Regions from separate parts of the Chromobacterium sp. HL1 genome, predicted to be linked through region 1. Evidence: predicted binding sites of a transcription regulator. Region 1 holds the regulator's gene; each other region holds the start of a gene.
The links. The regulator HrcA, encoded in region 1, represses chaperone genes, less so after heat shock. The targets are predictions, from matches to a motif close to ATTAGCACTCGNNNNNNNCGAGTGCTAAT.

Region 1 (10,368 bases):
GAGCGGCCGCATCGCCGCCCAGTCCATCCTCAAGCAACGCGGTGCAATCAGCGCCGAACTGGCCGAGAAAAACCGCCAGCGCTACCTGACGGAACTGAAAACAGTGTTGCGCTTCCGCGTGGGCATAGACAGCTTCACCCAGCGCGGCAGCGGACAGCTGACGCTGCCGCAGGAAGACACGGTGATCTGCCGCTGCGAGAACGCGCTGCGCAAGGATATCGACGCCGCGCTGGAACAAGGCGTGCAGGACTTGATCAGCCTGAAGATGCGCACCCGCGTCAGCATGGGCGATTGCCAGGGCAAGATGTGCGTCGGCTATTGCAGCGACCGCCTGCGCGAGCACACCGGCAAGGCGGACGTGGGCTGGATCCGCCCGCGCTTCCCGCTGGACCCCTTGCCGTTCTCCGCCTTCCAAACCGAAACCGAAGAGGCCTGACCATGAGCAGACAATACGACATCGTGATCGCCGGCGGCGGCGTGATCGGCGCCTCTTGCGCCTACCAGCTGTCCAAACGCAAAGACCTGAAAATCGCGCTGATCGACGCCAAGCGCCCCGGCAACGCCTCGCGCGCCTCGGCCGGCGGCCTGTGGGCGATCGGCGAATCGGTGGGCCTGGGCTGCGGCGTGATCTTCTTCCGCATGACCTCGGCCAAGAACAAGCGCGAGGCGGCCGGCGCCGCCATCGCCGTGGACGCCAGCACCCCCCACATCCTGCCGGAGTCCTTCTTCAATTTCGCGCTGGCCTCCAACGCGCTGTATCCGGCCCTGCATCAGGAGTTGATCGAAAACCACGGCATGGATTTCAAGTTCGAGGAAACCGGGCTGAAATTCGTGATTTACGACGAGGAAGACCAGCTCTACGCCGAACACATCGCCGCGCAGATTCCCCACCTGTCCGATCAGGTGCGCTGGGTGGACCAGGCCCAACTGCGTGAAAACGAGCCCTACATCAGCCACGAGGCCACCGGCGCGCTGGAATTCCTGTGCGACCACCAGGTCAGCCCCTTCCGCCTGACCGACGCCTATACCGAGGCCGCGCGCCAGAACGGCGTCGACGTATTCTTCAACACCAATGTCACCGGCGTGCTCAAGCAAGGCTCGCGCGTCACCGGCGTGCGGACGCTGGAAGCCGGCGAATTCCACTGCCACACCCTGATCAACGCCGCCGGCTCCTGGGCCGCCGAGTTGAGCCAATGGGCGACCGGCGTCGATATTCCGGTCAAACCGGTCAAGGGCCAGATCGTGCTGTCGGAAAAGATGCCCAAGCTGTTGCGCGGCTGCATCACCACCAGCGATTGCTATATCGCGCAGAAGGACAACGGCGAAATCCTGATCGGCAGCACCACGGAGGACAAGGGCTTCGACGTCAGCAACACCTATCCGGAAATCGCCGGCCTGGTCAAAGGCGCGATCCGCTGCCTGCCGGAGATGAAGAACATCAACATCAAGCGTTGCTGGGCCGGCTTGCGCCCCGGCTCCCCGGACGAGCTGCCCATCCTCGGGCCGATGCAGGGCGTGGACGGCTATCTGAACGCCTGCGGTCACTTCCGCACCGGCATTCTGACCTCGGCCATCACCGGCGTGATGCTGGACGCGCTGGTGCGCGGCGAAACGCCGCCGCTGGACGTGACGCCCTTTCTGGCCGACCGCTTCAACGCCCCGGCCGCCAAGCCGACGGTGCAGGAAGCCGTCGAACTGGCGCTCTCCTAAACCAGCGACGGCCCGTCGCTCCCGCGGCGGGCCGTCCCACTGATTCAGATGTTCCTCTGTTACAGGCCGGCTAGTCCGGCCTGCTTTTTTTGCCCCGCCGCGCCCACCCTCTTAGAACCTGTTTACGATCTCGCGAGCTAGAGCGAGACAAGGCGAAAACAGCTGAGAAAGCGGAATGTACAGAGGGTACATGAGCATTTCGAAGCGGTACTCACCGTGTCACATTTCACAACGCGTAGCAGATCGTAAACAGCTTCTTACTGGCCTACGCCGCGGCGCTCGTACACCGCCTGCGCCAAGGTACCCAGGTCGACGTACTCCAGCTCGCCGCCCACCGGCATGCCGCGCGCGATGCGCGTCACTTTGAGGCCGCGCTCCTTCAACAGCTCGGCGATCATATGCGCGGTGACCTCGCCCTCGGCGGTGAAATTGGTGGCGATGATCACCTCCTCCACCGCGCCGTCCGCCGCCCTCACCAGCAGCTTATCCAGATTGATGTCGCGCGGGCCGACATTGTCCAGCGGCGAGATGCGGCCCATCAGCACGAAATACAGGCCGTCGAAGCATTTGGCCTGCTCCAGCGTCAGCAGATCCGCCGGCATCTCCACCACGCACAGCAAATCCTGCCGGCGCTCCTCGTCGGCGCAGATCGGACACAGCGGCGTTTCGCTGAAGGTGTTGCAGCGTTCGCAGTGGGTCAACTGGGTCAGCGCGCGGTCCAGCGCGCGCGCCAGCTTGTCCGCGCCCTTCTTGTCGCGCTGCAACAGGTGGAAGGCCATCCGTTGCGCGGTCTTGGGTCCGACCCCCGGCAACACTTTCAGGGCGGAAATCAGATGGTCTAGAGCGGGAGGATTCTTCATCGCTTTCACAATCGGGAAAAACGGCGGCGCAGACGCGCGTGCCGCCAGGCGAAAACCAGGCGGAAAATGCCGTAATGCAGTGTCAACAAGCAGGGCGCGCGCGGCGCGAAGCCGATGCGGTCCACCACTTCGCAGCCGCCGGGCAAGGCGCGCACCCGCCGCCGGTGCAGCCAGCGCCGCTGGGTCAGCATGGTGGAGCGCTCGTCGAAGGCGCCCGGCTCCAGCCGCGTCAGCTCCAAGTCGTCGCATTCCACCGGCAACAGGCCGAACAGCAGAATCCGGCACGGTCCGATGCGCACCGGCGGCCTCAAGCCGTCGGGCAGCTCGCCGCCCGGCAAGCGCATGCGGAGCCAGGGCCCGAGCTCGTCGTTGATGCCGGCGGCGCTGGCGGCGTGCGCCCACACCCTGTCGGCGTCGGCGCGCAGCCGGCTGCGCACGGTGAAATGGGCGAATCCGCGCATGGCTACCTCGGAAACAACGTAAAAATGGCCCGGCGCGCGCCGAGCCATCCGGATGCCGAAACCGATGCGATCAGAACGGCAGCTTCATGCCGGCCGGCAGGTTCAGGCCGGCGGAGAAACCGGACATCTTTTCCTGAGTGGTGGCTTCCACCTTGCGCACCGCGTCGTTGAACGCGGCGGCGATCAGGTCTTCCAGCATTTCCTTGTCTTCCTTGGCGTCGTCCAGCAGGCTGTCGTCCAGGCTGACGCGCTTGACGTCGTGAGAGCAGGTCATCACCACCTTGACCATGCCGGCGCCGGATTGGCCTTCCACTTCCACCGTGGCCAGTTCTTCCTGCGCCTTTTTCATATTGTCTTGCATTTGCTGGGCCTGCTTCATCAGGCCGGCGATACCACCTTTGCCAAACATAATCGTTTCACTCCTTCACGGGTTGAATGGTTTCGATGAGCAGCGTCGCGTCGAATTCGCGCACCATTTGCTGCACCACCGGATCGTTTTTCATATTCTCGCGCGCGATGTCCAACTGCTCCTGCCGATGGCGGGCGTCTTTCATCGCCGGCGTCTCCAGGCCCAGCTCTTCCACCGTCACCGCCAACTCCACCGGCCGGCCGAAGCGCTCGCTCAAGGCGAGCTTGAGCTTGTCCTGGTAATCGCGGCTGGTCATGTGGCGGAAGCTCTCCGGCACCGCCAGCGCCAGGCGTTCCTGGTCCCAGTCCTTCAATACCGCATTATGGGCCAGCATGCGCGCCGCGCCCAGCTTGACGCCCAGTTCGGTCACCAGCGCCTGCCAGTCGCCGTCGAAGCGATAGTCAGCCGGCTCCTCCGGCGGCGCCTGCAAATAGGACGGCATCTCCTCGTCCGCCGCCGCGCCCTGATCCCAGGGCACCTCGTCGGGACTGACGTCGCCGTCGTCCGACGCGTCTTCCTCCTCGGGCTCCGGCTCGGGCGGCGGCGCGGCTTGACGGACCGGCACGGCCGGCGCAGGCGGCCTGGCTTCTGGCGCGGCAGGCTCGGGTTCGGGTTCCACCGCCGGCGCGCTGTCCTGAACCGGCTGCGGCGCGGATTGCCGCGGCGCCGGCGAACTCAGGCCGGCGGCCTGCAAGGCCCGCGCGGCCGGCGAAATGCCTCCCGGCGCGGCCGGGACCGGCTGCGCTTGCGGCGGCTGCGGGCGAGCCGGCGCGCCGGCGGCCGGGCGCGGAGGCGCGGCTTCAGCCCGGGCGTTGGCCGGATGGAAGGCCAGCATGCGCAGCAGGGTCATATTGAAACCGGCGTGCTCGTCCGGCGCCAGCGCCAGGTCTTTGCGGCCGTGGATGGCGATCTGGTAATACAGCTGCACGTCCTGCGGCGCAATGGCGTCCGCCAGCGCCTGCAGCGCGTCGCGCTCCGGCTCGTCCTGGGCAACCGCCTGCGGCACGGTCTGCATCAGCGCCAGCTGCTGCAACAAGACCGCCAGTTCGCTCAAAGCGCCTTCGAAGCTGACCCCGCGCTCGGCCAGGCCGTCGGCCTCGGCCATCAGCTGCGGGCCGTCGCCGGCGGCCAAGGCCTGCAGCAAGGCGAACAGATAGCGGCGGTCCACCGCGCCCAGCATCGCGCGCACGCCGTCTTCCTTCACCTCGCCCAGACCGTAGGCGATGGCCTGGTCCAGCAGCGATTGCGCGTCGCGCATCGAACCGGAGGCGGCGCGGCCCAGCAAGGCCAGCGCCGGCGTCTCGTAGGCGATGCCTTCCACGTCCAGCATGTGGGCCAGATGGCCGGCCACTTGCTGCGGCGTCATATTGCGCAAGGAGAACTGCAGACAGCGGCTCAACACCGTGACCGGCACTTTCTGCGGATCGGTGGTGGCCAGAATGAATTTGACGTGGGCCGGCGGCTCCTCCAGCGTCTTCAGCATCGCGTTGAAGGCGCTCTTGGACAGCATGTGCACTTCGTCGATGATGTAGACCTTGAAGCGGCCGGACGTCGGCGCGTACTGGGCGTTTTCCAGCACTTCGCGGATATTGTCGATGCCGGTGTTGGACGCGGCGTCGATCTCCAGCAGATCGACGAAGCGGCCGGTGTCGATCTGACGACAAGCCGAACATTCGCCGCAGGGTTCGGCGGTGGTGCCGGTTTCGCAGTTCAGGCTCTTGGCCAGAATCCGGGCGATGGTGGTCTTGCCCACCCCGCGCGTCCCCGTCAGCAGATAAGCGTGATGCAGACGCTGTTCTTTGAGGGCGTTGGTCAAGGCGCGCACCACGTGCTCCTGGCCGACCAGATCGGCAAAGCGCTTGGGACGCCACTTACGGGCAAGGACTTGATAGCTCATGGGGGCGGATTTTAATGGCAATTGCCGCGCGTGGCGACAGGTTTCGCGCCGCCGCGGCGGGCGGCGCGCGGCGTCACGGCTGGGCCGCGGCCTGGCCCGCCAGATAGCGCTGGCGCAGCTGATCCGCGATTTCCTGCACCGCCTTGGCGTACAGCGTGCTGCGGTTGTAGCGGGTGATCACGAAGAAGTTGTTGAGGCCCAGCCAGTATTCGGTGACGCCCGGCGCCGTTTCCAGCGGCACCAGCACCGCCGGCACGTCGTCGGCCACCGGCGACTGCGGCGTCACGCCCATTTTCTTCAGCTCGCCCACGGTGTAGTGCAGATTGAATTTGTCGGCGATCAGCTGATCGATCTGCGGCCCCGGCTGCACGCTGGCCGGCAGGATCACGTCGTCGCCGTGGCGCCAGCCGTGGCGCTGGAAGTAATTGGCCACGCTGCCGATCGCGTCGTCCGGATCGCTCCAGATGTCGCGGTGGCCGCTGCCGTCGAAATCCACCGCCCATTTGCGGAAGCTGGACGGCATGAACTGCGGCCAGCCCATCGCGCCGGCGTAGGAGCCCTTCAGCGTCAGCGGATCCTTGCCCTCCTCCTTGGCCAGCAGCAGGAACTCGGTCAGCTCCTTGCGGAAGAATTCCGCGCGGCGCGGATAATCGAAGCCTATGGTGGACAAGGCGTCCACCAGACGGAACGATCCGGTGTTGCGGCCGTAATGGGACTCCACGCCCAGGATGGCGACGATGAGCTCGGGCGCCACGCCGTATTGCTGCTCGGCCCGCGTCAGCGCGGCCGCGTTGGCGCGCCAGAACGCCACGCCGTCGGCAATGGTCTTTTCCCCCACCGTGGAATTGCGGAACTGATACCAGGGGCGGGAGGTGGACGGCTTGTCCAGAATCTTGATGATGTTGGGCTTGAGTTCGACATTGGCGAACACCGCCTCCAGCTCCGGGCGGTTGAACTGGCCGCCGGCCACTTGCTCGTCGATGTAGCGCTGCACGTCCGGACGCGCCAGAAAGGCCGCGTCGGCCTGCGCCAGCGGGAAGGAGAACAGAGCCGCCAACGGGGCCAGTTTAAGCAAAGATTTCATGGGCTGGTTTCTGAATAAGCGTTTTTGACTTAGCCGCGCTCCTCGAAGAACGCGGCGCGAAAACTATAGCCGCAGACCTCGCGTCAAGCCTTGCGGCGGCCAAAACCGGCGCACGGCCGGCGCACGGGCGCTAGGCCCGGAACGACAAGGCGCTGGACACCAGGCGCGCGGTAATGTCGACGATAGGGATCACCCGCTCGTAAGCCATCCGGGTGGGACCGACCACGCCCAGCGCGCCGACCACCTGGCCGTTGATCCGGTAAGGCGCGGTCACCACCGAACATTCGTCCAGCGTCATCACGCCAGACTCCTCGCCGATGAAAATGTTCACGCCCTGCGCTTCCCGCCCCTGGTTCAGCAGCTTTAGCAGCTCGGTCTTGCGTTCGAACACGCTGAACAACTGACGCAGCCGCGACAAGTCCTCGGACAGGTCGCTCACCTCCAGCAGCCGGCTGCCGCCGGCCACCACCACCGCGGCGCTGCTGGCCGCCATCGAGCTCTGCCCCAGGCGGATCGCCGCCGACATCAGTTCGGCGATGTCGCCCTGCAGCTGGCGCAACTCGTCCGCCACCCGGCTGGCGATGCGATCCAGCCCCTGGCCGGCGTAATGCTGGTTGATGAAATTGCCGGCCTCTATCAATTCCGACGGCGTGTAATCGCGTTCGGTGGTCAGCAGATGGTTCTGCACGTCCCCGTCCAACGTCACCAAGATCATCAGCACCCGCCGCTCGGACAGGCGCAGGAATTCGATCTGGCGAAAAGCGATGTCGGAGCGCTGCGGCGTGACGATCACGCCGGCGAAATGCGTCAGCTCGGACAGCAAGGAGGACGCGGACTGGGCAATGCGCTGCGGGCTGTCCGGCTGCAGATTCAGTTCCAGCTCGTGCAGCGCCGCCTCTTCCAAAGGCCGGATGGTGAGCAGACGATCGACGAACATGCGGTAGCCGCGCGCGGTGGGCACCCGGCCGGCCGAGGTGTGCGGCGCCGCGATCAGCCCCATCGCCTCCAGCTCCGCCAGCACATTGCGGATGGACGCGGACGACAGCTCGACGCCGGGCAGCATGGACAGGGTTTTGGACCCCACCGGCTGGCCGTCGACGATGTAGCGTTCGATCAGGACCTTGAGCAGGTGTTGCGCGCGTTCGTTCATCATGATGGCTTCATTGTACACAGGGTGGACACTTGTAAAAGTGGTCGCAATCACAACTTTTTCAAGCGAGATCGCGGTTTCCCGTCCCGAAGGACGGTATCGCCGGCAAGCGGCTCTGCCGTTGGCCAAGGCTTTATGAGATAATCGACGGCATCTTTTCGGCTATCGGCGCGGCAAGCGCGAGCGCGACGGGGCAAGCCCGCCGGCGCCGCGCAAACCCCTGTCCGGCATCGGGTTTTCCCCGCCGCCATGGACGCGGCCCGCCGCTGGCCGAGCATTCATTTTGTTTAGCGCCCCCCACACTGGAGACAGCATGGCATCCGAAGACAAGAGCAAAGCGTTGGCCGCGGCCCTTGCCCAAATTGAAAAACAGTTTGGCAAGGGTTCGATCATGCGCATGAGCGACAACCAGATCAACGAAAACCTGCAAGTGGTCTCCACCGGCTCGCTGAGTCTGGACCTGGCGCTGGGCGTCGGCGGCCTGCCGCGCGGCCGCGTGGTGGAAATCTACGGCCCGGAGTCGTCCGGTAAAACCACCCTGTGTCTGCAAGCGGTGGCCGAGATGCAAAAATTGGGCGGCACCTGCGCCTACATCGACGCGGAAAACGCGCTGGACCCGCAATATGCGCAAAAGCTGGGCGTCAAGGTCGACGACCTGCTGATCTCGCAGCCGGACACCGGCGAGCAGGCGCTGGAAATCTGCGACATGCTGGTGCGCTCCAGCGGCGTCGATCTGATCGTGATCGACTCCGTCGCCGCCTTGGTGCCCAAGGCTGAAATCGAAGGCGAGATGGGCGATAGCCACGTGGGCCTGCAAGCCCGCCTGATGAGCCAGGCGCTGCGCAAGCTGACCGGCAACATCAAGCGCACCAACACTCTGGTGATCTTCATCAACCAGATCCGCATGAAGATCGGCGTGATGTTCGGCAACCCGGAAACCACCACCGGCGGCAACGCGCTGAAGTTCTACGCCTCCGTGCGCCTGGACATCCGCCGCACCGGCGGCATCAAGAAGGGCGAGGAAGTGATCGGCAACGACACCCGCGTCAAAGTGGTGAAGAACAAGGTGTCGCCGCCGTTCCGCCAGGCCGATTTCGAAATCCTGTACGGCGAGGGCATCTCCCGTCAGGGCGAGATCATCGAACTGGGCGTCAAGCACGGCTTCATCGACAAATCCGGCGCCTGGTACGCCTACAACGGCCAGAAGATCGGCCAGGGCAAGGACAACACCCGCGAATGGCTGAAGTCCAACCCGGAAATCGCCGCTGAAGTGGAACGCAAGATCCGCGACGCGGTGGGCATCAAAGTGGAAATCACCGAAGGCCAGCCGGACGAAGAGTTCGCCGACGACGCGCTCGACGCCTGATTCCCTGAATGGAAAAAAGCCTGAGGGCGCGAGCCGTCGATCTCCTGTCCCGCCGCGAATACACGCGGCGGGAACTGGAGCGGCGGCTCGCTCCGTTTGCGGAGAGCCCGGAACAATTGACGGCCTTGCTGGACGATCTGGCCGAACACAGCTGGCAGTCCGATCAGCGTTTCGCCCAGCAGTTCGCCGACAGCAAGGGCCAGCGCTACGGCAGCCGCCGCCTGCAACAGGAAATGCGTCAACGCGGCGTGGACGCCGAACTGATCCGCGACGCCTTGCAAGGCCGCGACGACCTTGCCGCCGCCCAGGCGCAATGGCGGAAGAAGTTCGGCCAGCTGCCGGACACGCCGCAGGAGCGCGCGCGCCAGATCCGCTTTCTGGCCGGACGCGGCTTCCCGATGTCCGTGATCGGCAAGGTGCTCAGCGGCGCCGACGACGACGACTTTCCCGCCGACGAGGACTGAGCATGCAAACGCGCGGCATCGCCACCCATATCGACATAGACGCCGCGCCGTCCGCGGTCTGGCGCGTGCTGTGCGACTGGGCAGCCTACCCGGAATGGAACCCCTTCATCGTCGGCCTGCACGGCCGCCAGCAGATAGGGTCTCGCCTGGTGGTCAGCATCCATCCGCCCGGCCGGCCGCGGCTGACCTTCCGCCCGCGGCTGGAAGTCTTGCAAACGGCGGAGGAGCTGGTGTGGCTGGGGCGCGCGCTGCTGCCCGGCCTGCTGGACGGCCGCCACAGTTTTCGCCTGGAAGCGCTGGAAAACGGCGGCACCCGCCTGCATCACGGCGAAACTTTCAGCGGCCTCTTGCTGCCGCTGTTCGGCCAGACGCTGCTGGCCGACACGCGCAAGGGTTTCGAATTGATGAACCAGGCGCTCAAGCGCCGCGCCGAAACCCTTGCCAGCGCCGGCGCGGCTTGACACAATCAGCTGTCCGCGCCGCTCTGGGTTCAAGCCCCCAAAGCGGCCCAGAATTCGCAATCTTACGAAATCAAACATGAAAACCTCTGAAATTCGCCAGAAATTCCTGGATTTCTTTGCCGGCAAAAACCATCAGGTAGTGCCCTCCAGCAGCCTGATCCCCGGCAACGACCCCACGCTGATGTTCACCGTCGCCGGCATGGTGCAGTTCAAGGACGTGTTCCTGGGCTTTGAAAAACGCGATTACACCCGCGCCACCACCAGCCAGAAATGTCTGCGCGCCGGCGGCAAGCACAACGACCTGGAAAACGTCGGCTACACCGCGCGCCACCACACCTTCTTCGAAATGCTGGGCAACTTCAGCTTCGGCGATTACTTCAAGCAGGACGCCATCACCTTCGCCTGGGAATTCCTGACCGGCGAGCAATGGCTGAACCTGCCCAAGGACAAGCTGCTGGTCACCGTCTACGCCTCCGACGACGAAGCCTACGACATCTGGCACAAGA
Region 2 (10,368 bases), 2.4 Mb from region 1:
GTGGAGCGACTACTGGCCGCACACCAGCCCCGCGCTGTGATCAATTTTGCGGCAGAGAGCCACGTCGACCGCTCCATCCACGGCCCCGGAGACTTCATCCAGACCAATATTGTTGGTACCTTCAACATGTTGGAAAGCGTGCGCAGCTATTGGAACGGCCTAGACGCTAAGAGCCGGGCCGCATTCCGCCTCCTGCATGTTTCCACCGACGAGGTCTACGGCACGCTATCGCCGGAAGACCCACCATTCGCCGAAACCAATCGTTACGAACCCAACAGCCCTTACTCAGCGTCCAAAGCTGCGTCAGACCATTTGGTGCGCGCCTGGCACCACACCTACGACTTGCCGGTGCTGACCACCAATTGCAGCAACAACTACGGCCCTTATCACTTCCCGGAAAAATTGATCCCGCTGGTCATCCTCAACGCGCTGGCGAGCAAACCGCTGCCGATCTACGGCGATGGCCAACAAGTGCGCGACTGGCTGTACGTGAAAGATCACTGCAGTGCCATCCGCCGCGTGCTCGATGCCGGCGCGCCCGGCGAGACCTATAACATTGGCGGCTGGAACGAAAAAACCAATCTTGACGTGGTAAAAACCATCTGCGCTATTCTGGATGAGCTGAAGCCGCGCGCTGATGGCGCCAGCTATGCCGCGCAGATCACCTTTGTGCAGGACCGCCCCGGCCACGACCGTCGCTACGCCATCGACGCGCACAAACTGAAACGCGAGCTGGACTGGAAACCGACTGAAACTTTTGATAGCGGCATTCGCAAAACCGTGCAATGGTATCTGGACAATTCCCAGTGGGTGGACAATATCAGCAGCGGCCATTACCGCGACTGGATCCGCCAACAATACGGCTAGCCCACATGAAGTGTACCCTGATCACCGGCAAAAACGACCAGGCCTGCCATGAGCTGACGCGCGTGCTGGCGCCGCTGGGCAAACTGATTGCGCTGGACCGCGCGGCAACGGATCTGGCAAAGGCAAGCACCACCCTATACATATTGGATACACGGTGCCCCGACATCATCGTCAATCCCACTACAAGTCCACAATCGGTATACAACCTCTCCAGGGCAAGGAGAACAGGCTGCGCGAGGGACAAGTTCACGCCATCTTATCCTGTGCACCAGCAAAGTATTCGGCGCTCACAGCTCCAGCCTTCTCAAAACCATGCTACGCCTGGCCGGCGAATGTACCGAATTGAAGGTGGCTGCCGACCAAATCCGCACACCGACTTTGGGGGCTTTGATCGTGGACATCGCCGCGCAATGGATCCGTCACGATCTAACCGAGGGCAAGCGTGGCCCTTTCGATGCTTACCATCTGGCGGCTATCGGCGAAGCCAGCTGACACGGCTACGCGCAGCACTTGTCGAACAAGCGGACAAATTCAGCTTCCCGCTGACGTCGACGCCAGATGCCGTACATGGCATCCCGACTGAGGCCTATTCGATGCAAGTCAAATACCCGGCCAACTCGCGCCTCGACTGCAGCAAGTTGCAAGTCGCGCTTGGCATTATGCCCCCTACTTGGCACAAGGCGTTGACGATGCGCTCACCGTGCGATGGCAGCAACGACAAGCAGAACTAAACTAAAGGAACATCTATGAGCAAGGCTCGCAAAGGTATTATCCTCGCAGGAGGCTCCGGCACCCGGCTCTACCCGGCAACCATATCCGTTAGCAAACAACTGTTGCCGATCTACGACAAGCCGATGATCTACTACCCTCTGACCACGCTAATGCTGGCCGGAATCAGAGAAATACTGATCATCTCGACGCCGCAGGACACTCCTCGCTTCGAACAACTGCTGGGAGACGGCAGCCAATGGGGTATCCGCCTGCAATACACGGTACAACCAAGCCCAGATGGTCTAGCTCAGGCCTTTCTGATCGGAGAAGACTTTCTGAATGGGGCTCCCTCCGCACTGGTACTCGGCGATAACATCTTCTACGGCCATGACTTTGCAAGTCTCCTGCAGGATGCAGACTCACAGTCCCGGGGTGCTAGTGTTTTCGCCTATCGGGTGAACGATCCTGAGCGTTATGGCGTAGTAGACTTCGACAGTAAAGGCAAAGCGATGTCGATTGAAGAAAAACCTATGCAGCCCAAGTCCCATTACGCTGTTACTGGCTTGTATTTCTACGATGAGCAAGTTGTCGACATCGCCAAAACCATCCGTCCTTCTGCACGCGGTGAACTGGAAATAACGGACATCAACAATGCATACCTGAAACAAGGCACACTCAATGTGCAGACCATGCGCCGCGGCTATGCCTGGCTTGATACTGGCACTCATGAATCTATGCTAGAAGCCAGCCAGTTCATCGCCACCATCGAAAGCCGCCAAGGGCTGAAAGTAGCCTGCCCAGAGGAAATCGCTTACCTTTACAGCTGGATTGATAGCAACCAGGTTAAACGGTTGGCACAACCATTGCAAAAAACGGGCTATGGCCACTATCTGCTCTCCATGCTAGAACGAACTATCTATTAATATCTTGGATGCCGTCGGACCATATAGTCCTGCACGGCAAGGCGGCACAGCATGAGCATCATTTCCACCGCGATACCTGACGTAAAGATCATTGAGCCAACTGTTTTCGGTGATAACAGGGGCTTCTTCTTTGAAAGTTTCAACCAGCAAAGATTCGACTGTGGCGTCGGATATCCGGTGAAATTTGTACAAGACAACCACAGTGCCTCATGCAAGGGCGTTCTCCGTGGACTCCACTACCAACTTGAACCTCATGCTCAGGGAAAACTTGTACGCGTGGTCACAGGCTCTGTATTCGACGTCTCAGTAGACATCCGACCTAACTCTCCTACATTCGGGCAGTGGATAGGTATAGAGCTCTCTGCCGAGAACAAACGCCAGCTGTGGATTCCGCCAGGCTTCGCCCACGGCTTCCTCACCCTGAGCGATAACACAGAGTTCCTATACAAGACCACCGATTACTGGTTCAAGGAACTGGAGCGCAGCATCGCCTGGAACGACCCCACGCTAGCAATCGACTGGCCGCTGCAAGAAGCGCCGCAGCTGTCTGCCAAGGATCTAGAGGCGCCGCCATTCTCCTCCCTGATCACCATCTGACTTGCGGACTCAAATAAACAAGAGCGGCCTGGATAGCATTGCTATCCAGGCCGCTTTCTCTTGGCGCCGATTACTTTGCAACAACCGGCCTAATCAACGACTGATTGATTACATCATGCCGCCCATACCGCCCATACCACCCATATCCGGCATGCCAGCCGCCGGCTTGTCTTCCGGCAGTTCAGCGATCATGCAGTCGGTGGTCAGCATCAGGCCAGCAACCGAAGCCGCGTGCTGCAGAGCGGAGCGGGTTACCTTGGCCGGATCCAGCACGCCCATTTCCAGCATATCGCCGTACTCGCCGCTAGCCGCGTTGTAACCGAAGTTGCCCTTGCCTTCCAGCACCTTGTTCACCACGACCGACGGCTCTTCGCCGGCGTTCTTGACGATCTGGCGCAGCGGCGCTTCGATGGCCTTCAGCACGATCTTAACACCGGCGTCTTGATCGGCATTGTCGGTTTTCAGGCTGTCCAAAGTGGAGCGGGCGCGCAGCAGAGCAACGCCACCGCCAGCCACAACGCCTTCTTCCACAGCGGCGCGGGTAGCGTGCAAGGCATCTTCAACGCGAGCCTTTTTCTCTTTCATTTCCACTTCGGTGGCAGCGCCAACCTTGATCACCGCAACGCCGCCGGCCAGCTTCGCCACGCGCTCTTGCAGTTTTTCGCGATCGTAATCGGAAGTGGCTTCTTCCATCTGCTTGCGGATCTCGCCCACGCGCGACTGGATCTCGGCCGCTTGGCCGGCGCCGTCGATGATGGTGGTGTTTTCCTTGCCCACTTCAACGCGCTTGGCTTGGCCCAGCATTTCCAACGAAGCTTTTTCCAGGGTCAGGCCCACTTCTTCGGCAATCACGGTGCCGCCGGTCAGGAAGGCGATATCCTGCAACATGGCTTTGCGACGATCGCCAAAGCCCGGGGCTTTAACGGCTACCACTTTCAGGATGCCGCGGATGGTGTTGACCACTAGAGTGGCCAGCGCTTCGCCTTCCACGTCTTCTGCGATGATCAACAGCGGGCGGCCGGACTTGGCCACTTGCTCCAGAACCGGCAGCAGATCGCGGATATTGGAGATTTTCTTATCGAACAGCAGGATGAAGGGATTGTCCAGAGCGGCAATCTGTTTGTCCTGGTTGTTGATGAAGTACGGGGACAGGTAGCCGCGGTCGAACTGCATGCCTTCAACCACGTCCAGTTCGTTGTTCAGGCTCTTGCCGTCTTCAACGGTGATCACGCCTTCCTTGCCCACTTTTTCCATGGCATTGGCGATGATGTCGCCGATGTCGGAATCGGAGTTGGCGGAGATGGAGCCAACCTGAGCGATTTCCTTGGTGGTGGCGCACGGCTTGGCGATCTTGGCGATCTCACCCACCAGCGAGGCAACGGCCTTGTCGATGCCGCGCTTCAGATCCATCGGGTTCATCCCGGCGGCAACGTACTTCATGCCTTCCAACACGATGGCTTGAGCCAGCACGGTGGCGGTGGTGGTGCCGTCGCCAGCCACGTCGGAAGTCTTGGAAGCGACTTCTTTCACCATCTGCGCGCCCATGTTCTCGAACTTGTCCTTCAGTTCGATTTCCTTGGCGACGGATACGCCGTCCTTGGTGATGGTCGGCGCGCCGAAGGAGCGGTCCAGCACCACGTTGCGGCCTTTCGGGCCCAGAGTCACTTTAACGGCATCAGCCAGAATGTTGACGCCGGTTACCATCTTGGCGCGAGCGGAATCACCAAACTTTACGTCTTTAGCAGCCATTCTTTAAATCTCCAGAATTCTGAGTAGGGGAAGTTCAGATGTGGGTCGGATTACTCAACGATGCCCATTACATCTTCCTCGCGCATCACGAGGACTTCATCGCCGTCAACCTTGACGGCCTGACCGGAATACTTGCCGAAAATGACTTTGTCGTTAGGCTTCAGTTCCAGCGGACGGCGCTCGCCGTTCTCCAGAATCTTGCCATTGCCGATGGCCAAAACGATGCCCATATCCGGTTTTTCTGCGGCTGCGCCCGGCAGAACGATGCCAGAAGCGGTTTTTTCTTCAGCCTCGAGGCGCTTGATAACAACACGGTCGTGCAAAGGACGAATTGCCATGGATCTCTCCTGTTACAGTGGCTGTTGAGAGTGGAAACCTGTGTGAGTTGAGGCGAGCGTTAGCACTCACCTGCTGCGAGTGCTAATGATAGGGACGAGCGGGAGGGTTTTCAAGAGCCTGCCGTAGCTATTTTCGACAGGCCCAAGAGCGTCATGGGCGAGCCGACTTGCGAAGCAACATCCAGCGCGGAGTACGGAAACGAACAATCATACGATACAGGTAGATGTAACTGGCGATGAAGACCAGTACAAAACCGATGAGCACAGGAGTGTTGTTCCAAAAAAGCATTGCTGGCACGACCGAAAAAGATGAAAGAGCCCAGAGATAGGGGGATGTCAAGCTGTTACGCTGAGTCAAATGCGCAGCATCCTTTGAGCCGACCATCCATAGCACAACACGCTTATAAATAACCTGATGCAGATGCAAAGCGTCTGGATAACCAATTGCGCGTCGCTGTAGAAATTTTCTGCGATACATAGAAAAAACTGTCTCAAATACAGGGTAGATCACGCACAGCAGAGGAAACCAAGGAGAAACTTCAACATGACGCTGCACTAGCAGGACGGAAATTTCTGCGATCATAAACCCGACGAGATAAGCACCACCATCCCCTGCAAAAATCAATCCTCGTGGAAAATTCCAGAATAGAAAGCCCGCAACCGCCCCAATCATAGCAAAGCAGATCCCCATTAATTCAAAGTCCTGCACTTTAAATGCCACATAGGCCATAGCAAGAAAAATAAACACGGCAACAACCCCAGATAAACCATTGTAACCGTCAATGATATTCACTGCATGTGCAACCCCTCCAACAGCGATAACGGTCAACAATAGTGAAATCAACCACCATTGTTGCAACAGCGCATCCACCCAAGGAATACCTACCCTAGAGAGCCCTGCTTCAATCAAAAAAAACGCAACGCCCCCTGCTACAAAAGTAGCTAGCAATCTAGGCCATGGTCCTATCTTCTTAGTAAGATCTTCAACAAGGCCAGCACCAAAAGCTGGAATGGACGATATCAGCAACAAAACTGGAAGCAAAGACCCAGTCAAATATTTCAAGAGAAAACAGCCCGCACAGAGCCCTGCCATCACAGGAACCCCCCCAACTCTTGGAACGGGCTTTGCATGAAACTTTTGAACACCGCTCAAATCATGATCAGCAGAAAACTGCTCATGAAGGTGGATGTAGCGTATTAAAAGAGCTCCTAAAAAAAAAGCAACAACTGTCGAAAACAATAGTATCAATAACATACAAATGCCCAAAATTTTAGGAGAGATCTAAAACCAAACCACGCTTGCAGATGGCTAGCCAATATTCATGCAAGCCTGGCGGCCCTTGAAACGACATCATTCACAACCCTCCCTTGAAACATCGAAGCGCCTCATAGCAATTACACACAAAGATAGACATATGCTTTGATCACAATTTACTTTAATGCACCCCATAAACAATTACTAACTCAAACACCTATTCAAAACTGAATGATGGTTAGCAGACCTTCAATACGCCCCCAACACTAAAATGGGGTAATGCAAAACGGCCTCGAGCTCGCACTATAGAAATCGCAAGCCTCGGAAAGCTCTCCACACAACCAACGAACGGGATGAAAAAACAGTCAAAACTGTTAAAAAACAGCTATAAAATATGCAACAAAATGTTGACCATTAAAATACTCGCCTGCCAGCGCACCTACATAGGGAGAAACCATACCTCTAAAACAATAGAAACGGCCCCGCCAATTACCAAAAACTTAGCACCTCAGGCCAGCTCCCTCAGATGTAAATCATTCCGGACAATATCCACACCACAAAAGCCCCTCTCCTTCCTGTCAGGGACAAATAATCCATTTTGCTCCCTTATGTCAACTTATCTGCGCCTTCCAGCAAGCAATTAAACCCAAATCCACACTAAGCACGGGACTCCATCCCAAAAGTTCCCGCGCTTTTTGATCATTACCCAAAGACACTCCAACAAACATTGCGCAATATTCTTACGCCAGAGCATCGCAGCCCTACGCTGCAGGATTATCCCTGGAACATACATCAATCTTACCGGCCCCTCCATCGCTTGTCCAAACTGCAGCAACAATTCAGCGGTTGGCAAGCCCCCCCCTATCACAAACCAGAAATATCTGACTCAGCGCCCGAGCACGCTCGAAAAGGACAACCATAGAGAAGCAGATTCTCCATTGACCTTTATCGAACAGACGAACACAAAACGCTGTACTCCAAGAGCTGCCACCCGCCTGGCAGGACTCAGCGTGCTTCAAACGCTTACCTCACGGAAGGCCTCCAGCGGGATGCCCCACAGTACCCCTCATCACATCGAGCAGTAGTATGCACACTGACTCCACTCAATACTCGGCTCTAAACCAGCCCCGACGCTGCCAACAGGGCAATAGCGCAAATCCTCAGATCTATCCGGCTGTGGCTCTCACACGCATGAACGAGCAATCCGTTCTTGCCTTTCCAACATGTCGACCACACGTTCACCAAGAAAGCCATTGGCCCCGGTAACGGCAACAATCATTGCGCGCTCCTTACCGCCAATTGACTATATATCCGCATATGCTCCCTAACCACCGAGTGAATATCAAAGGCCTGTTCAGCTAAACGTCGTCCAGCAGCACCCATCTCTGCGCAAACAGATGGATGGTCTAAAAGGTACTTAATCGCTTTCGCAAGTGGCTCCACCTGCCTAGCAGGAACCAAGACACCTGTCACATCTGGCTCAATCGCATCACGGCAACCGGGTACGTCAGACGTAACAATAGCTCTTCCACAAGCAGCAGCCTCTATAAGCACCTTAGGCAGTCCCTCCCTATAGGATGGAAGAACAACTACTGTTGCCGAAGCCAAGACGTCAACCATATCGCTCCGCTTCCCCCAGACTTCGATAATGCCTTCCTCTCTCCAGAGTTCCAATGCCTCCGGTGTAATCGAGCTAGGGTTTTCAGGATCAGGCTCTCCAACCAAGACGCACCGTACACCATGCCTTGGCGCATACTCAGATCGTCGCAACAATCGAGCGGCCTCAACAAACTCTTGCACCCCTTTATCTTTCAACAACCTAGCTGCCAGGATAACAATTGGTGTACCGCCAGGCAGCTCTTTAACACAGTACTGCTCAAGATCCACACCAGAACCACGGATCAGCTCTATACTGTCCAAACCTAAGCCAGACATCTGACACACTTTAGTCTGATCGTCTGTGTTTTGAAAAATCACCTTTAAATTTTTATGTCCCAATGCGATTGCATACAGTCTACTAACAATCAGACGCCTAAGGGCTGCTTTAATACCTACATCCAAAAAAACAAAACCCATCCCCGAAATCGCCGCAACTACGGCGGGCACTTTCGCCATACGAGCAGCTAAGCCCCCCAAAAGCACCGGTTTAATCGTAACCAAATGAACCAAATCTGGTTTCACCGCCTTCATTACACGATAAATTTGAAGAACCGAATGCACTATCCCTGTGATATGAGTGCTACCTCTTTGCATATCTAGAGGATGAATAATAAAGCCATAACTCTCAAGCGTTTCTAATTTATCAGTCAGTCCAACGGCCACATGAACTTCATAATTTTGCTTTTGAGCCTCCAAAGCAATTGGCAGCCTATGCGAGAGAAAAAACCAATCTGCATTCACCACTAGGAGCAGCTTTTTTTTCATGAATGGTTTGACTCCAGCCACGATTGAAAAATCAAAACACTCCATAGGTGATGCTGCCAATTCCTTGCCCCAGAAAGATGCTCCCCCCATTTTGCTCTAATGGAATTGCTATGAAAAAATCCACCCTCCCTCAGCTTTCTTTCAGACAATAGCTCCTCCGCCCATTCTCTCAATGGACCACGCAACCATTCTCCCAGAGGTACGCCAAATCCCATCTTCGGCCGCTCAATCAGATCTCTCGGAACATGCCGATACAGTATTTGACGAAGAGGCCATTTAGTAACTCCATTACAAAGCTTGTATTGCAAAGGTAAAGTCCATGCAAACTCAACAACGCGGTGATCTAGAAAAGGAACTCTTGTCTCCAAGCTAACCGCCATGGCAGCGCGATCAACTTTAGCCAGGATGTCATCAGGCAAATAGCCCAACAAATCAAACAACATCATCAACTCTACAGGCCCAAGGCTTCCAAATTTTTGCTCTAAATGTGAATTCAAGCCATAATATTCTGCCCCACCAATCACAACAGAACTAGGATCCGTCCAATGAGATGCCAAACCTTGATATAACTCACCAGCAGTCCGGCTCGTCATCACTGCCGCACCTTTATAAATCTTGTCACCAATATGCGCATGCGGCATAAATCCAGCAAATCGCTCCCATGTTTTTGGCGAAATTTTTGTAATCATCTGAGCCAGAGACGTCCTCCAACTTAAAGGGACCTTTTTGAGCTTATTCCACCCTTGCGAAGTAATCTGATAGCGATTATAACCGCAAAATAGTTCATCCCCAGCATCACCGGAAAGCGAAACAGTCACATGCTCACGAGCTAATTCACTGACGAGGAAAGTCGGAATCTGAGATGAATCCGCAAAAGGTTCACTATAAAGTTTTGACAACTTTGGGATTACCGTCATCGCCTGTTCAGGGGTGACATATAGTTCAGTATGGTCAGTCCCAAGGTGTTTTGCTACAGCCTTTGCAAATTCAGCTTCGTTATACTTTTTCTCAACAAAACCAATAGAAAAAGTTTTCACTGCGCGCGATGATTGAGCTTGCATCAATGAAACTATTACAGATGAATCAACCCCACCAGAGAGGAAAGCACCCAAAGGCACATCAGCCACCATCTGCTGTTTTACCGCATCACACAATAGTCCATTTAATTCTTCAACTGCTTCTTCTGCACTACCACGAAATGGATTATTCAAGCCTTGCAAAACGACTTCTTGTGCAGACCAGTATGATTTCACTACTGGCGTAGGCTCTCGAAGAGAAAGGCTCAACAAACATCCAGGGGCAAGCTTAAAAATATTCTGATAAATGGAATGAGTACCACCGACACAATTGTGGCGAAGGTATGAGCAAAGCGCATTCCTATCAATTTCACCTGAAAAAGAAGGATGAGCGCGTAGCGCCCCCAACTCAGAACCGAAAAGAAACGTTGGCTTAGTCATGCCTTGCCAACCATAGTAGAGAGGTTTCTCCCCCAAACGGTCACGTG
Region 3 (10,368 bases), 1.0 Mb from region 1:
GTTGGCCGTGCAGCAGCAGGCCGTTGTCGCTCTGGTTGGAAATAGCCAGCAAGCAGGGCGGCGGCGGCGGGCGTTGGCGCGGCGTGTCCTCTTCCGCGGCGATGCCGGGTAACTGCCAGCTCAGATCGTTGCGATGGAACCAGATGCCCGGCAGCGCGGCGACGATTTCAATAATGGTTTGGGTTTTGAGCCGCGGGTGGCGGCGGCGTTTGGGCTGATGCCACTCCTCCACCAAAAGGGACAAGAGCTGCAACTCGTCTATCATCAGGCCTTGCTGGCGATTGTTCTGCGCCTTTTGCAGCGCTTCGCGGCTTTTCTCCAGAATGTCGCGCAGCGGCTCCAGATCCAGCAGAAAGCAGCCGGGGCCCAATTTGCTTGCGGAAATCGGCAGAAAGCGCGGCGGGGAATCGATCTGTTGGTCCACCAGATAGCCGTGCACCGGCTGAGTCAAGGCTTCCACCGGGATCAGCCGGGCCTTGGCGGCCAGGTCGAAGATCAACTGCCGCGACAAGGCCTGCTCGGTGGGGGCGAGACGATTGCTGGGCGTCAGTCCCATCAGCAGAATTTGCAGATAAATGGTCTGGATGGAGTCGTCGTTGGCCAGACCCTTGTCCTGCCAGCCGCGGCTGCTGGCGAAGATATGCAGCTGGTGGCAGTCATACCAGAAGTCCGGCGTGATCGGGCTATAACATTGCTGGCTGATGCTTAGCAACTGGCGCGCCGCCATCATGGTGTAGGCCATCAGCTCGATTTTCGGATGTTCGCGATCCAGCAGGCTGCGCTTGGCAAGGCGATCGTGCAGCGTCTGTTTGAAAGTGATGAAAATCATTGCAAACAGCTCGACGCTGAGCAAGGCCAGCTGTCGCACTTTTGGCGTGCCCAGGCTGTCGTGCTGCCGAATCTCGTTTTCCAGCAGCGGGTAATAGCGGTCCACCGCTTTTAGATACAGCTTCAGCAGCTTGTGGCGCAAATGGCTGTCCAGCGGAACCCGGGACAGGTTTTGCAGGGACTGGCTCAATAAGCGTCCGCATTCGGGCAGGTCGGTGAAGGGCAGCCGCTCCAGCCATGCCGCCACACTATCCGGTTGAGTATCTATCAGCAGAGGATCCATAGTTTGTTCTGGCAGGATGAGCGGCGGCATGCAAGGCGATTCACAATGTAAATCTTGCCAAATCGCATGCTATGGGCACTCACCCCGCCATGGCAAGGAGGATCACGGCAAAGCGATGCTTTGGCCGTCGGCGGTGTTGGATGCGCGCGCCAGTTCCTCCAGCGTGGCTTCGGTGGCGGTGATCAGGAAGGCCATTTCCTCGTCGGTGATCGAGTAGGGCGGCATGAAGTAAACGGTGTTGCCGATCGGACGCAGCAGGCATCCGTGGCGCAGCATCGCGGCAAAGCAGGCCTGGGCGAAATCGGCTCGAGTGGTGTCGACCTCGAAGGCCCAGATCATGCCGCAGTGACGGAAATCCCTGACATCCGGCCGTGCCCGCAAGCCCGCCATCTGCGCGTTGAAGCGCTGGGCCTTGGCGGCGTTGACGGCCAGAACATCTTCCTCCGCAAAGATATCCAGCACCGCCAGGGCCGCGGCGCAGGCCAGCGCATTGCCGGTATAGCTGTGCGAATGCAAAAAACCCCGGGTGACGTCGTCGTGATAGAAGGCCTGGTAGATCGGACCGCTGGTCAACACGCAGGAGAGCGGCAGGAAGCCGCCGGTAATGCCTTTGGACAGGCAGAGAAAGTCCGGCGTGATGTCGGCTTGCTGATAGGCGAACAGACTGCCAGTCCGGCCAAAGCCGACGGCGATTTCATCGGCGATCAAGTGCACCTGATATTGGTCGCACAGCCGGCGCAGCTCGCTCAGATACAGCGGATCGTACATCGCCATCCCGGCCGCGCCTTGAACCAAGGGCTCCACGATGACGGCGGCCACTTCCCCCGCGTGTTTGGCCAGCAGGCTTTCCAGCGCTTGGATCGCTCTGAGCGCGGCATCGGCCGCGCTTTCTCCGTGCTGCGCGCGGCGGGCGTCCGGAGACGGCGCGCGCAGGCCCGGCTTCAGCAAGCCTGCATAGGTGTTGGAAAACAAGGGAACGTCGGTCACGGCCAGGGCGCCGACGGTTTCGCCGTGGTAACTGTTTTCCAGACTGATGAAACGTGTTTTGTCCGCTTGCCCCTGGTTGCGCCAATAGTGGAAGCTCATCTTGAGCGCAATTTCCGTGGCGCTGGCGCCGTCGGATCCATAGAACACGTGGGCCAGGCCGCTGAGCTTGGCCAGACGTTCCGACAGCTCCACCACGGGCTGATGCGTAAAGCCTGCCAACATCACGTGCTCGAGCTTGTCCAGCTGATCCTTGATCGCCTGCTTGATCCGAGGCTGGCCATGGCCAAACAGATTGACCCACCAGGAGCTGACCCCGTCCAGATAGCGCTTGCCGTCGAAGTCGCTCAGCCAGACGCCGTCGGCGCTGGCGATGGGCACGATGGGCAAAGCCTCATGACGTTTCATCTGGGTGCAGGGGTGCCAGACGGTGTTGAAGCTGCGCTGCAGCCAAGTTTGGTTATTCATTTCTAGATCAATATTTTGATGATGGACGCAATCCTAACATAGGGGTATCTGTAGCCTAGGAGATGTGACAAAAATAGTCACATGTTGGCGTAAATTGAAAATGGAGCTGTTAGTTAGCGCCAATTGTAGCAAGGAATTTGCTTATGGCATGCTTTCTGCTAGGTTTAGTTGGGTAGTTCTGTGCAGCAAGCTTGCTTGAAGGTACAGACTCTTACTGAAAGCTCATGGAGATTGCAATGAATAGACTGAATCAGCAAGGTTTTACCCTGATTGAACTGATGATCGTTGTCGCAATCATTGGTATTTTGGCTGCTATCGCGATACCTGCCTATCAAAACTATACGATTCGTGCTCGTGTTACTGAGGGCCTGACTCTCGCTTCGGCCGCAAAACTGGCTGTTGCTGAGAACGCTTCTAATGGTTCGGCTTTTGGCAGTGGCTATACTTCTGTATCTGGTGCAAAGAGTGTCAATACAATTAATATTGATGTGACGACAGGGCGTATTGATATTGCCTATAACACGAATGTGGCAGCTTCTGGCTCTAATACTCTTTCACTTGTTCCTACTTCTAGTGGTAGTGCTCTGGCAGGTACTGCCACAGGTAGTACGGTTCCAAGCTCTCCAATTATTTGGACTTGTTATGCTTCTGGTAAAACAAGTGCGCCGGCCGCGGCTACTCTATCCGCTAGCTATTCGCCTCCAGAATGTCGTTAATTTATAATTAAATTTCCGGACAGCTTTGCTGTCCGTTTTTATTTGATATGGCGCATGGGATGAGGCATAAATACGCAAGCTTGTTCTTAGTGTTTTCAGTGGTTTTGCCATTTTTTAATGCATGGCATTTTTCAGTATCTCCTGACTGGCTAACTAATGCATCCTGCTTGTTTTTGATTGGTCTGTTTTTTTTGCTTAGCGATGTTGATTTAAAAGAAAATAGGCTTTCTGTTGCTTTTGGGGTGTGTTGTGCTTTTTCTGTATTGCTTTTGTTTAGCGTTAATGAGGTTGTTCCGTTATTCTCCGCAATGTTTTTTGTTTTTGCTTGGCTTGCTCTGGTTGTGAGTGGCTATGGGACTGCGGCTAGAGGTGAATTGGTAAGTCTGCTTGCATTCGCAATATTTTTAGCGTCACTTTTACAGGCTATTATAGGGCTTTCTCAAGTGTTAGGAGTTGCCTGGTATTTTAAAGGTTTATTTCTGTTTAGCTCGCTAGGTCAGCCTGAAGCTATGGGGAATTTTGGGCAAAGAAATCAGTTTGCACAGTTTTTATGCTGGGGGATGGCTGCGGCAAGCTATCTGTTTGGGGTAAAGGCCTTGCGAATTTATTTCTTTGTCCCCGCAACTGTATGCTTGGCACTTCTTGTTACATGGAGTGGAGCTAGACTTCCACTGCTTTATGCCACTGGGTTTATAATTCTTGTGTATTTTTGGTTAAAGAGTAATAGGGGGAGTGTAAGTGTAAGGCGGATGTGTTGTGGACTGGTTTTTGTTGTTTTGTTGATATTTGTATTTCAGGTTCTTAATCATGGTATTTTAGAATTGTTACAGAGTATTGGGTTGCCTATTAATGTGAATAGTGGTTTAGATAGAATAAGTGAGGGGGGAGGTGGGGCTCGTCGTAGGGTTGAGTGGAGTAAAGCCTGGCAAGTTTTTTTGGATCATCCTGTTTGGGGTGTGGGACTTGGAGGCTATTCTTGGCATTCTGTATGGCTGGAAACGTACGGTGGGTGGCCAAAGGTGCCAGAGAGCTGGTTGTTTGTGCATAGTCATAATATAGTATTCCAACTTCTTGCTGAGACTGGCCTTGTTGGTACGTTGTTGCTTGGAGGAGGCGTAGTTTTTTGTTTGGTTCCTTACTTTTTTAAAGGGCAGCAAAGTGCTCAAAATCTTTTTTTAATTTCTGTTGGGGTTATGTTATTAATTCATTCAATGTTTGAATATCCCTTGTGGTATTTGCCATTCCTTTCCACGTTGCTATTGGTTTGTGTTTTGAGCCCCGCGGCAGGGGTTAGGGCGCAGTTAAATGCACGGTTTGGTAAGGCGATTTCTATATTGCTGGGTATTGCTTGTGTTTTGTATTTTGTGATGAATTTTCAAGTTTATTTGAATTTGGCAAAAATTTATCAGCCAGTACGGAGTCAGAGTGAAAATGTAAGGAGGGAGGTGGAGCTGGGAGGGATGGCTGGTAACTTACTTTGGGCTCAAGAGGTTGATCTAGCTTTGGTGAATTATTTGACTGTAGGATTTCCTTTGGAACTGCAGCGTGATTTTTTAAGTGAAGTTGCAAAGAAAAAGCCGTTTCCACTAGTTTTGGCGAAGCTATCTATTGCCCAAGCGCTAAGTAATAATTCTGCCGATGCGAAGAAAACCATGGCCTTAGCGGTTGCGAACTATCCAGACTATATCCCGCAGTTCATAAGTGTAGTGCATCCTTATCAACAGCCTCAGCTTCAGCCTCTGAAGGCAATGTTGCAAAAGGCCTTACAAGCTGGAATTGCCGGAGGTGTGGGGACAGATGCAGGCAGGGTGGCGGTTGTTATGACAGTCGCGAGCCCGGTGACGCAGAAAACTATATTCTGAGGTAGCTGTTAACTATTTCTGCTTGGCTGACTGTATGGTTGCTGTGGCATCAGGTATCCTGCGAGCAGACTTGTATTCAGATGCGTAGCTCCCAATGACATTTCAGAATTTTTTTTCACGCATAGCAATGGTTGCTTTCAGCTTGGTCGCCATCCTGCCTTTCGCCTCGCGCATCCACTATGTGCCGCTGCCGCAGTGGTTTGGCGAAATCAATGTGGTCTGGCTACTGCTGGCGGCGGCGGTCTTCTTGTTGCCGAGCGGATCGTTATTCCGCTATATGCCGCGCAGCGCCTGGTGGTGTCTGGCCATGGGCCTGCTTTGGGCCGGGCAGCCGTTCTGGGTGGAGGCCTTGTTCCCCGGAATGAATTACGCCACCGCCTTGGCCTGGCTGGCTGCGGGCTTGCTCGCGGCTGTCACAGTGTCCTTGCGCGAGGAAATGGGGGAGCGGCCGTTCGCGGTCTGGTTGGCCTGGGCCTTGATTGTGGGCGGCTTGGTGCAGGCGGCGATAGGCGTGGCTCAGTTGACCGGTTACGCCGCGGAGCTGGGCTTGTTTTACGATGGCTCGCATCCCACCAGCAATATTTTTGGCCATATCGGCCAGCGCAATCAATACGCGCATTATTTGATGTGGTCGGTAGTGGCCGGCGTGTATTTGTACGCTGCCGGTCGGCTGCCGCGTTGGGGCTTGGCGATACTGGTGCTCGGCCTGGCTTTGATGTTGGGCTGGGCGGGCTCTCGCACCATTCTATTGTACCTGGTGGCTTTGTCCGGTCTGGCCGCGCTTTGGCATTGGCGCATCGGCAGCGCGGAGTCGCGCCGGATGTTGTGGGCGATGTGGCTTTCCTGCCTGGTGGTATTGGCGATGCAGTTCGCCCTGCCTTGGTTCAATCAGCTGATTTCCTGGCTGACGCATGAAAACTTGCAGAACACTTCCGGCCTGGCTCGTCTGGCGGCGAATGGCGACGATATGGGTTCGCGGCGTTTCGCCGAAATGCATAAAGCATGGTTGAGCTTCCAGTCGCATCCGCTGACGGGGGTGGGTTGGTCGCAGTTTGCCGCGGAGAGCGTGCGTTTGCAGCCGCTGCCGCAATTCGCCGCATCCGGTTTCAATAGCGGTTTGTTCACCAACTCCCATAATCTGGTGCTGCAATTGCTGGCCGAGATGGGCGGCGTGGCCACCTTGTTGATCGTCGGTGGTTTTGCCTGGGCGCTGTGGCCGTTCTTTGGCCGACGCGCCACTCTGGAAGGGGTGTTGGCTTTGGGCTGCCTGGCGGTGACCCTGACGCACAGCATGTTGGAGTATCCGCTGTGGTATTACTACTTCCTGGCAATGCTGGTGATCTTCGCCGCGATGGCGCCGCGAGGGGATCGTCAGCTAGCTTGGCCGCTGCGCCTGCCGTTATTCGCGGCGCTGGTCTGGATGGGTTGGCTGTCGATCAGCAGTCTGTCGATGTTCTGGGAGCTGGTGGGCCTGTATACGCCGACCAATGACGCCAAGCGCGATGCAACGCGGATGGAGCGTCTGATCGAGATCGCGGACACCAAGCCGCTGTTCGCCTATCATGCGCTTTACACCGTGGACGACTACTTGAAAGTAGGGCCGGAGCAACTTGAGCGCAAGCTGGCGCTGGAGAACCGGCTGACCGCGTTCCGTCCTTATCCGGAAGTGATGCTGAAGCGCGCGCAGTTGGAGATCTTGGCGGGAAAGCAGGTTCAGGCGGAGCAGACCTTGCGGACGACGCTGGCATCGTTCCCCACGTACGCCGGCGTGTTTCTGGGTACGCTGGACGATGACGGGGCGGAATGGGAGCCTCTGCGCGCGGTGGCCCGCGAGGCCTACGCCAAGCTGCCGGCGAAGTACCAGACCATGTTGGAGTAAGCGCTTTCTCGTGCTCGGGACACAAAAAAACCACAGGCTGAGGCCTGTGGTTTTTTATTGAGCGGAAGATGCTTAGCCTTCTATCACCACGCCTTGGCTGAGGGCGGTCTTCATTTTGCCCAAAGCCTTGGCTTCGATCTGGCGGATGCGCTCGGCGGACACGCCGAATTCGGCGGCCAGCTCGTGCAGCGTGGAGCCGCTGTCGTCGGCCAGCCAGCGCGCTTCAACGATGCGGCGGCTGCGCGGGTCCAGCGTGGCCAAAGCCTGTTGCAGGCCTTCGGTCTGCAGCTGGTCGAACGCGCGGCGCTCCATCTCGCGGGTGGGCTCATTGTGATGATCGGCCAGCCAGTCGATCGGCGCGTAGCCGTCGTCGTCGTTGTCGTCCGCCAGCAAGGCGATGTCCTGACCGCTCATGCGGGTTTCCATCTCGCGGACTTCTTCCGGCTTGACGCCCAGATCGGCAGCGATTTGGCGGGCCTCGTTTTCCGACAGCGCGGAGAAACTGCTCTTCATGCTACGTAGGTTGAAGAACAGCTTGCGCTGAGGCTTGGTGGTGGCGATGCGCACCAGGCGCCAGTTACGCAGGATGAATTCGTGAATCTCGGCCTTGATCCAGTGCACGGCAAAGGAAAACAGGCGCACGCCGCGATCGGGCTCGAAGCGTTTGACGGCTTTCATCAGGCCGATATTGCCTTCCTGAATCAAGTCGGCTTGCGGCAGGCCGTATCCGGAGTAGCCGCGGGAAATCGACACCACCACGCGCAGGTGCGAGAGCACCAGCTGGCGCGCGGCCTCCAGGTCGTTTTGCTCCTGGAAGCGCGTTGCAAGCTCGTTTTCCTGCTCAGGCGTCAGCATGGGTACGCTGTTCACAGCTTGGATGTATTGCTCCAGGCTGCCGCTGGTGGACGGGACGGGCAAAGCAAATGTTGTGGTCATCTGTATAACTACCTCCTTGGGTAGTGATATGTTAGCACTCGTATATGGAGAGTGCTAGCAATGAAAGGTTCCAGCGTCAATGATTTTTTCTATCGTCTCGATAGTAGCGCAGCCGGTGTGCCGACGCCGTTTGCTCTGATTAACAGTTGTTGCGCCGCTTACATGCGCGTGCAAACGGCCGCGTTTCATTTGGGTTCTATCTTGCGCAGATGATGGTCGGAGGCGAGGCGGGCGCCCAGCATCGCCAGCAGGGCGGAGACGGCGACGGCGACTGCCAGTTCGATCGGGTTCAGATTGCGCAGTTCCACCCGTTCGCCGTACAACTGGGCGAATTCGCGAATCGCCGGATTGGCCACCGAGGTCAGCCAACCGGTCAGCGCCCAGGCGGCCAAGCCGGCCAGGATGCCTTGCCACATCGCGTGGTACATGAAGGGGCGGCGGATGAAACTGTCCGGCGCGCCTATCAATTTGGACACCTCGATTTCGTCCTGGCGCGCCAGGATTTGCATCCGGATCGCGTTATTGGTCACCAGCACCAGCGCCAGGCCCAGGGCGATGGCCATGAACCAGGTCAGATGCTTGCCCATTTCCACCATGCCGTACAAACGTTTGGCCCAGTCCGCGTCGAATTGCGCCTGTTCCACCATGGGCAGGCCGGAGAGCTCTTTTTGCAGCATCTCCAGCTCACGCGGCTCCAGCGCCTTCGGCGTGACCACGAAGGCGTCCGGCAGCGGATTGCTGTCCAGACCGTCGGCCAGGCCCGGCAGGCCGTTGCGCTTTTCCATATCGGCCAGCGCCTTGCTCTTGCTGACGAAGCTGTAGCTCTTGATTTTGGGGTGATGCGTCAGCGTGGAGGTCACCGCGGCCAGGTCCGCCTCTTCCGATGACTGTTCCATGAACAGGGTGACTTGCGGCGTGGCGCTCAGCCGGCCCACCCAGTCTTGCACGCTGCTGACGGCCAGATAAAGCGAGAGCGGCAAGGCCAGCGCCAGCGAGAGCATCAGCAAGGTCAGCAGGCTGCCGAAAGGTTGCCGCAGAATCTTGATCAGCGCGAGTTTGGCGCTTTGCCAGTTCAGATAGAGATAATGTTTCATGCGGCAAATTGTCCTTCCCGCAGGCGAATGATTCGGCGGCCGTAGTCTTCCATCAGGGTCTCGTCGTGAGCGGAGATCAATACGGTGACGCCCACTTGGTGGAAGGATTTGAACAATTCCATGATGTCCAGCGCATAGGCGCGGTCCAGGTTGGCGGAAGGTTCGTCGGCAAGTAGGATGCTGGGCCGGTGCACCACGGCGCGGGCGATGCACAGGCGCTGCTGCTCGCCGCCTGACAGGCGGATCGGCATGCTCTTTTCCTTGCCGAGCAGGCCTACTTTGTCCAGCGCGGCGCGCACGCGCTTGGCGGCGTCGCGGCGATCGAAGCCGATGATGTCCAGCGGCAGCATCACATTGTCGAACACGCTGCGGTCGAACAGGATCTTGTGGTCCTGAAACACCAGGCCGATATGCTGGCGCACATAGGGGATCTGGCTGGAGCGCAGCTTGGACAGGTTCTGGCCGTTGACGACGACGCCGCCCGCGGTGGCGCGTTCTATGCCGGCGATCAGCTTGAGCAAGGTGGACTTGCCGGCGCCGGAATGGCCGGCGAGGAAGACCATCTCGCCGGTGTCGATGTTGAAAGACAGGTTTTTCAGGGCTTCATTGCCACCTGGGTAGCGCTTGGTGACCTGGTCGAACTGGATCATTATTCTGTTCCCGCGTTAGCTGGTGACGGCAAGAGTGAGAGCTTGCAATGGCTGATGCGTTCAGTCGAACAGCGCGTCGATGTAGTCCTTGGCCTTGAACGGCCGCAGGTCGTCTATGCTTTCGCCCACGCCGACAAAACGCAGCGGAACCGGACGTTGCTTGGCGATGGCCGCGATCACGCCGCCCTTGGCCGTGCCGTCCAGCTTGCTCAGAATCAGCCCGGTCAGGCCGAGGGCGTCGTCGAAGGTCTTGACCTGGGTGATGGCGTTCTGGCCGATATTGGCATCCAGCACCAGGATGATTTCATGCGGCGCGTCGGGCAAGGCTTTCTGGATCACCCGCTTCACCTTCTTGATTTCCTCCATCAGGTGCAACTGGGTGGGCAGGCGGCCGGCGGTGTCTGCCAGCACGATGTCGATGCCGCGGGCGACCGCGGCCTGGATCGCGTCATAGCAGACGGCGGCGGAGTCGCCGCCTTGCTGGGTGATCACGGTGACGTTGTTGCGTTCGCCCCAGGCCATCAGCTGTTCGCGCGCGGCGGCGCGGAAGGTGTCGCCGGCGGCGAGCAGCACGCTCTTGCCCTGGCTCTGATAGTACTTGGCCAGCTTGCCTATCGACGTGGTCTTGCCGGCGCCGTTGACGCCGGCCATCATGATGACGAAAGGTT

Region 2: a site for HrcA is predicted at 5,244-5,272, ahead of AB1Z25_RS18620 (co-chaperone GroES). Genes of this name have one in related genera too.
Region 3: a site for HrcA is predicted at 7,987-8,015, ahead of rpoH (RNA polymerase sigma factor RpoH). Genes of this name have one in related genera too.

What each region holds. Positions count from the first base shown of each region.
Region 1 covers NZ_CP162399.1:1,281,452-1,291,819, reverse strand. The annotation lists gene AB1Z25_RS06095 (FAD/NAD(P)-dependent oxidoreductase) at 1-436, shown strand, start outside; gene hcnC (cyanide-forming glycine dehydrogenase subunit HcnC) at 439-1,710, shown strand; gene recR (recombination mediator RecR) at 1,968-2,570, opposite strand; gene AB1Z25_RS06080 (hypothetical protein) at 2,576-3,031, opposite strand; gene AB1Z25_RS06075 (YbaB/EbfC family nucleoid-associated protein) at 3,102-3,440, opposite strand; gene dnaX (DNA polymerase III subunit gamma/tau) at 3,448-5,337, opposite strand; gene mltB (lytic murein transglycosylase B) at 5,411-6,421, opposite strand; gene hrcA (heat-inducible transcriptional repressor HrcA) at 6,552-7,574, opposite strand; gene recA (recombinase RecA) at 7,885-8,937, shown strand; gene recX (recombination regulator RecX) at 8,946-9,401, shown strand; gene AB1Z25_RS06045 (SRPBCC domain-containing protein) at 9,404-9,862, shown strand; gene alaS (alanine--tRNA ligase) at 9,939-10,368, shown strand, end outside.
Region 2 covers NZ_CP162399.1:4,071,985-4,082,352, forward strand. The annotation lists gene rfbB (dTDP-glucose 4,6-dehydratase) at 1-867, shown strand, start outside; gene AB1Z25_RS18600 (sugar nucleotide-binding protein) at 955-1,359, shown strand; gene rfbA (glucose-1-phosphate thymidylyltransferase RfbA) at 1,614-2,501, shown strand; gene rfbC (dTDP-4-dehydrorhamnose 3,5-epimerase) at 2,553-3,098, shown strand; gene groL (chaperonin GroEL) at 3,207-4,847, opposite strand; gene AB1Z25_RS18620 (co-chaperone GroES) at 4,898-5,185, opposite strand; gene AB1Z25_RS18625 (MraY family glycosyltransferase) at 5,337-6,440, opposite strand; gene AB1Z25_RS18630 (glycosyltransferase family 4 protein) at 7,716-8,864, opposite strand; gene asnB (asparagine synthase (glutamine-hydrolyzing)) at 8,861-10,368, opposite strand, start outside.
Region 3 covers NZ_CP162399.1:237,180-247,547, forward strand. The annotation lists gene AB1Z25_RS01170 (hypothetical protein) at 1-1,111, opposite strand, end outside; gene AB1Z25_RS01175 (adenosylmethionine--8-amino-7-oxononanoate transaminase) at 1,214-2,563, opposite strand; gene AB1Z25_RS01180 (pilin) at 2,809-3,279, shown strand; gene AB1Z25_RS01185 (PglL family O-oligosaccharyltransferase) at 3,339-5,141, shown strand; gene AB1Z25_RS01190 (PglL family O-oligosaccharyltransferase) at 5,269-7,020, shown strand; gene rpoH (RNA polymerase sigma factor RpoH) at 7,093-7,956, opposite strand; gene ftsX (permease-like cell division protein FtsX) at 8,142-9,050, opposite strand; gene ftsE (cell division ATP-binding protein FtsE) at 9,047-9,700, opposite strand; gene ftsY (signal recognition particle-docking protein FtsY) at 9,761-10,368, opposite strand, start outside.